Regions from separate parts of the Pseudoalteromonas sp. CuT4-3 genome, predicted to be linked through region 1. Evidence: predicted binding sites of a transcription regulator. Region 1 holds the regulator's gene; each other region holds the start of a gene.
What was found. Region 1 encodes sigma-54, which starts transcription at its own class of promoters, with help from an activator protein. Its sites were predicted from a motif close to GTTGGCACGNNNNTNGNNT; they were not measured.
Positions count from the first base shown of each region.

Region 2: the regulator sigma-54 is predicted to act here: its motif matches at 1,380-1,398, upstream of flgJ (flagellar assembly peptidoglycan hydrolase FlgJ).
Region 3: the regulator sigma-54 is predicted to act here: its motif matches at 1,103-1,121, upstream of VOI46_RS14830 (LiaF domain-containing protein).

Region 1 is NZ_CP142030.1:3,033,189-3,035,462, reverse strand. It holds gene VOI46_RS14040 (PTS sugar transporter subunit IIA) at 1-264, opposite strand, end outside; gene hpf (ribosome hibernation promoting factor) at 269-556, opposite strand; gene VOI46_RS14030 (RNA polymerase factor sigma-54) at 584-2,083, opposite strand; gene lptB (LPS export ABC transporter ATP-binding protein) at 2,153-2,274, opposite strand, start outside.
Region 2 is NZ_CP142030.1:2,630,350-2,632,623, reverse strand. It holds gene flgH (flagellar basal body L-ring protein FlgH) at 1-194, shown strand, start outside; gene VOI46_RS12110 (flagellar basal body P-ring protein FlgI) at 206-1,300, shown strand; gene flgJ (flagellar assembly peptidoglycan hydrolase FlgJ) at 1,436-2,274, shown strand, end outside.
Region 3 is NZ_CP142030.1:3,196,478-3,198,751, forward strand. It holds gene VOI46_RS14820 (YqaE/Pmp3 family membrane protein) at 50-208, opposite strand; gene VOI46_RS14825 (BON domain-containing protein) at 274-840, opposite strand; gene VOI46_RS14830 (LiaF domain-containing protein) at 1,158-1,814, shown strand; gene VOI46_RS14835 (VOC family protein) at 1,883-2,274, opposite strand, start outside.

The DNA of each region.
Region 1 (2,274 bases):
GTTAACAGGCGTGTCGCTAACAAGTACTAAAGCCAGCGGCTCTTCTACGCCACCCATTCTGCCATGAGGGATGGCGATACCCCGGCCAATACCAGTACTGCCTAGCTTTTCTCTACTTGCCAGCGCATTAAGAATATCTTGTTGTGGTAAGTAGGGGAGCTTTTCATGAGCAAGCTCACTGATAAACTCTAAAATTCTTTTTTTACTACTAAAAAGGACCGCAGCTTTGCTGCAGTCCTGGCATACTAATGTACTTAATTTCATAATATTAGTGTCTAGCAAGCTTCTCTTTATGTTTTATGACTTGACGATCGAGCTTGTCAATCAACGAGTCTATAGCGGCATACATATCTTGGTGCTCTGTTGAGGCAAATAAATCTGCGCCACTTACATGAATAGTCGCTTCTGCTTTTTGGTTGAGTTTTTCTACATCGAGAATGACATGCACATTGCTAATATGATCTGAGTGCCTTTCTAGCTTTGCAAATTTATTATTTACATAGTCTCTAAGTGAATCAGTTACTTCTACGTGACGACCAGTTAGGTTTAGTTGCATAAGCATTTCCTCTTTGTTTTTTACGTCTTATATCAAACTCTTTCTCTGATTTGACGGTGGAATAGCTAGCGATTCACGGTATTTTGCTATTGTGCGTCTAGCTACTTTAATTCCTTGCTCTGCCAATATATCCGCAATTTTACTATCACTCAATGGTTTAGCTGAGTTTTCCGCGGCAATTAGCTTTTTAATTAGGGCACGTATTGCGGTTGATGAACACTCGCCGCCGTTTTCAGTGCTTACGTGGCTTGAGAAAAAATACTTAAGCTCAAAAATACCACGTGGCGTATGCATATATTTTTGCGTAGTAACACGCGAAATTGTCGATTCATGCATTTCTACCATTTCAGCAACATCGTTTAAAACCATTGGCTTCATGGCTTCTGGGCCATGTTCAAAAAATGCCTGTTGCTGTTTTACAATACAGTTTGTTACTTTGAGCAGCGTGTCGTTTCTGCTTTCAAGGCTTTTTATAAACCATTTAGCTTCTTGTAAGTGAGAACGAATAAATTGGCTATCACCACTTGATTTAACGGTACGTGACATAGCCGCGTACTGACTATTTACGCGTATTTTTGGCATGCTATCTGGGTTTAGCTCTACCACCCAGCGGCCTTTTATTTTTTTAACCGACACATCTGGTATTACATACTCCGACTCTTCCCTTACTATTGTATCTGCAGGTTTTGGGTTGAGGGTATGTATTAGGGTCATGACCTCTTTAAGCTCGTCTTCTTTAAGCTTAGTCTTTTTCATTAATGTACGATAGTCGCGTGCCGCTAATAGATCAATGTGATCGGTTAAGATCATTTTAGTTTGTTCTATAAAAGGGGTGTCTTTATCAAACTGGTTTAGCTGAATGCACAAGCACTCTTGTAAACTGCGCGCGGCTATACCTACAGGGTCAAATAACTGAATACGCTTTAAAACGGCTTCTATTTCATCAAGTTCAACTTCAACTTCGTCATCGTTTTCTTGGTTAAAGCTCTCTAAAATCTCTTCACAACTTAGCGTTAAAATACCCGAGTCATCTACAGCTTCTACAATGGCAATAGCAATGGCTTCATCAGTTGGGCTAAAAGGAGTAAGCTGAAGCTGCCACATTAAATACTCATGTAGCGTTTCAGTAGAGGCACCTTGATAAATAGACTCATCTTCCGGCATTGGGCCTGAGGATGCCGCAGGGGCTGCGCTCATGTACTCATCCCAAGTTACATCCATTGCCATATCATCGCTAACGGTGTCTTTATTTAAAGCTTCGCCACTGTCTTGCTCGTACTCGCTGGTTGTATCGTCAGCCGATGCGCTTACGGTTACATCATCCGTATCTGCTTTTTGTTCATTTTTTCCAGCCGACTCTTCCGTGTAATCTTGCTCTTCTACTTCTAATAGCGGGTTGCTATCAAGTGCTTCTTGTATTTCTTGCTGGAGATCCAATGTACTGAGCTGCAGCAAGCGAATCGCTTGTTGCAATTGTGGAGTCATTGTAAGTTGCTGGCCCATGCGCAGCTGTAATGATTGCCTCATGTATCTCTAACAATCCTTTTATGTTGTTATAATTAATATTAGCAGATGCTTGTAGGTATGGCTTAAATGTTACAGCCTAAATTGCTCGCCTAAATAAACATCGCGTACAGTTTTGTCATTTAATACGTGTTCTGGGGTGCCAGATGCAATTAGCTCCCCATGAGAAACAATGTAGGCTTTTTCACAAACAT
Region 2 (2,274 bases), 400 kb from region 1:
CACTTAACACCGGCGAAGAGTTTATTAGGCTCGAAGGCCTTGTACGTCCGCAAGATGTAAGCGCCGATAACACGGTTGAGTCGAATAGAATTGCCAATGCCCGAATTCAATATTCAGGTAAAGGACAAACACAAGAAGCGCAAAGCCCAGGGTGGTTAACACGTTTCTTTAGTAGCTCGTTATTTCCGTTTTAGAGGATAGTAGTATGAATAGCATTAAAGCGTTTATTTTGATCATACTGCTAGGCTGGCAATTTTCTGCCAGCGCCGAGCGTATAAAAGATGTCTCTATGGTTGAAGGTGTACGTGCTAACCAATTGGTTGGCTATGGTTTAGTGGTGGGGCTACCTGGTACTGGAGAGCAAAACTCTTACACGCAACAAAGTTTTAGAGGCATGCTAAACAGTTTTGGTATTACACTGCCTTCAACACAAAGCCCTAAAATTAAAAACGTAGCAGCAGTGGCAGTCCATGCTGAGCTTCCGCCGTTTAGAAAGCCGGGTCAAACAATTGATATTACGGTATCTTCTATTGGCAGTGCAGGCAGTTTACGTGGCGGCACCTTGCTCCAAACTTTCTTAAAAGGGGTGGATGGAAACGTATACGCCATAGCACAAGGTAGCCTAATTGTGGGTGGTTTAGGAGCACAAGGGCTTGATGGCAGCAAAGTGGTCATTAACACCCCGACAGTTGGCCGCGTACCTAACGGAGCCACTGTTGAGCGCGAAGTTAAAAGCCCTTTTATGCAAGGCGACTACATTACTTTTAACTTAAACCGCCCAGACTTTACAACGGCAAAACGTTTAGAAGCAACAATTAACAATTTGGTAGGCCCTAATAGTGCACAAGCTATTGACGCTGCCTCAGTACGCGTTATTGCGCCACGTGATGCATCGCAACGAGTGTCTTATTTATCAACGCTTGAAAACCTAGAGTTTAAGCCTGCTGATACCTCAGCCAAGATTATTGTTAATTCACGTACGGGAACGATTGTCATTGGCAAAAATGTGAAGCTACAGCCTGCGGCAATAACCCATGGCGGCCTAACAGTCACAATTGCTGAACAGCAAAATGTAACGCAGCCTAATCCGTTAGCAGAAGGCGAAACTGTTGTTACACAGCAAAGTATTATTGACGTTAATCAAGATGATTCTCGTGCGTTTGTTTTTAACCCCGGCGTTAGCTTAGATGACTTAGTGCGTGCTATAAATGAAGTAGGCGCAGCACCTGGAGACCTAATGGCTATTTTAGAAGCGCTTAAAGAAGCGGGTGCAATTAACGGACAGCTTGTTGTTATTTAATTATTTTTAAGAATGTTTACCCTTCCACATAATGCTTAAGTACTCAAAAGGTACTTAAGCTTTTTACTGTTTACCTTTCTTTGGCTCAATTTTTGCATTTCTTAAAGCATTATTCATTTTTGTGTCAAAAAGCTGATGGAAACAAATCACCTCGATAAGCAAAACTTTTTTGATTTAAGTAATCTTAATACTTTACGTCAAGACGCTTTAAACAGCGGTGATGCATCTACTGATGCGTCTAAAGCGGCGCTAAAAAAAGCAGCGGCACAATTTGAAGCTATTTTTACACAAATGCTTCTAAAAGGGATGCGTAAAGCCAACGAAGCATTTGAAGATGAAGACAGCCCGTTTAACTCAAGCGGTGTAAAGTTTTTTGAAGAAATGCACGATCAGCAGCTCTCTTCTGAGCTTTCATCAAATGGGTCTTTGGGTTTGGCTGATTTAATTGTTCAGCAGCTCTCACCAGAGGCTGAGAACTTTATGCCTGGCTCCGTATTAAGAACTACTAACGACTTTATCAGTGATAAACGCGCAGGCTCTGAACTACCGCACGAAAAGGTACACAGTGAAAAGCAAGCAAATAAAGATGACTCAGTAGTCAGCAGCGCGGCAACACAAACTAAAACCACAACACAGCCTACACAACAGTCGTCATTTAATAATGCTGAAGAGTTTGTTAGTGCAGTGTGGGAGCATGCTAAAACAGCGGCCGAAAAAATTGGTTTAAACCCTGCAGTAATGGTGGCCCAAGCGGCACTTGAGACGGGTTGGGGTAAGCATATTATTAATAAAAGCGACGGGAATAGCTCAAATAACCTGTTCAATATTAAATCAGATAAAAGCTGGGAAGGCGATAAAGCAAGTAAAGTAACGCTTGAATTTGAGCAAGGTACCCCTGTTAAAAAGCAAGCAAGTTTTAGAGCTTACGAATCTATAAAAGAAAGCGTGAACGACTTTGTCGATTTTTTAACGCA
Region 3 (2,274 bases), 160 kb from region 1:
TTTTAATAATTATAAAAAAGTGGCCGGCTCACATTGAACACACCACACATTATTTTTTAGCAATAATGTAGATAGCGTGAATTAAACCAGGGAAGTAACCTAGTAAAGTTAGTAAAATATTTAGCCAAAAATGCATACCTAAACCAACTTGTAAAAATACACCCAGTGGCGGTAATAAAATCGACAGTATTATACGAATGATATCCATGATGTAGCTCCTTTAAAAATGACAAGCAAAAAGCCCAGCTAAGCTGGGCTTTTTAGTATAGTGTATTATTCAGCAACAATAGTTAGTTCATCTACTACGTCACGAACATCTTCAGCATTTTTAGCGATTTTTACTGCTAACTGCTTTTCAGCTTCTGTTTCAACAGAACCTTTAAGTTTTACTATACCGTTGTCGGTATCAACGTCGATATCTGTACCGTCAACTTCTGAGTCAAATAAGAAACGTGTAGTAATTACTGTGGTGATTTTAGCGTCAGTTAAGTCGTTATCGTCATCATCCATAGTGTCACGGTCTTTGTCGTCCATATCCATGTTTTTCACAACAGTTAGGTTGTTTTCTACATCAGATACGCCATCTAGGCTAATTACAAGTTCTTCAGCTAGCTCTTTATCAAGGTCGCTGTTTACTTTACCTGTAAGTACTACCTTGCCATTTTTTACATCAGTGTTAATGTCAAAGTTGTTTAGATTAGTGTTCATAAGAAGCACTGTTTCTGCCTTACCATCAATCCAAGCATCTTTACTTTCATTTTCCCAAGTGCCCGCTTGAGCACCCATAGCTGTAGTACCTAGAACTAAAGCCGCAATCATAGATTTGTTGAATGTTTTCATAATCTTTCTCCTTTTGATTAAAGACACTTTTATGTATGCGAGCTTTAGGCCAACTTTATTAACACTTTAAATTCAAGGAGTTAGCAATTTTATTAGGTATAAATAAAAACACCTCCGAGTAAACATTTACAGGCTATTAGGTAAAACTTTCTTAAGTGGTGAAAATAACGATTATATTGCTATTTTGGTTAATCTATCGTTAATATAATAAATTAAGCGGAGTTATTAAAATAATAAGCCATTGATATATAGATAGTTAAGTTTTGGTACACCACTTGCTATGTACAGTGGTAACTCATATAAAAAGGATTATTCCCATGTCTGTAAAAATTGAAGACCGCCCAATAGAGCAAGTTCGCGAACAAGTGATAGACCAACTTATTTATAACTACAGCCATGGCGTTATTTCAGCTGAAGCCTTTGAAAGGCGCTTAGACAGTGCAATGGAAGCAACCGAAAATACTGCGTTACTTAATTTAGTTGAGGATTTAACCCTTACTACAGATACCCAGTACAGTGCTCAAAAGCAAACGCAATTTGCCCCTAACTACAGCGCCCAACAAGCGGATGAAGAAAACTTAACACTGCGAAGCATTTTAGGCTCAAGCGAGCGTAGCGGCCAATGGGTGGTGCCTAAAGATATTTACATTCAAAACTATATGGGGTCGATTGTTTTAGATTTTACTGATGCTATTTTTGCCCACCAACATGTTACCGTGCATGTAAATTGTATTTTTGGCAGCGAAGAAATTTACGTACCAGAGCACGTTAATGTAGTTTCTAAAATGTTTTGTATATTAGGTAGTTTTGAAAACAAAACGGTGTCGCTTAATAAGCGCCAAGGCCCCACAATTAACCTAGAAGGTAAAACAGTTTTAGGTTCGGTGGAGGTAAAAGTTAAACGCACCATTAAAGAAAAATTTGTGAGTTTTGCTAATGATTTAAAGGCCCAGCTTGGGGTGAGTAATAAATAATACGGGTAAAAACAAATGGGTAGAAAAGCCATATTATGCGCTTTTCTACACCGTTATTTATGCCTATTTTATAAGTCGTTATTACGCTCGCTAGGAATGTCACTCATATACTGCACAAACTCAACCTCGAACCCTGCTGGGTCTAAGTAATATACGTTTTTTCTAAATGGGTTTTCTGCGCCCTCTTTATCAATGCTAAATCCGGCGTGTTTTAAGCGCTGTATAACAGCGTCTAGGTTGTTTGTAACGTAGGCAAAATGAGCCAGCCCGACTTGATGCCCTGCCAAATCTCTGTTTTTATGCTCGCCATTATCGCTTATAGCAATGTAGTGATTATCGTCGCCAAAATGTACCCAGCGCTTAGGTTTGCCATACCAGGTGTTATGCCCTTCACTTCTAATAGACCAATAAGGAAAGGCTGCTTGGTAAAATTTAAGCATGGCATTTATATCGTTTACTA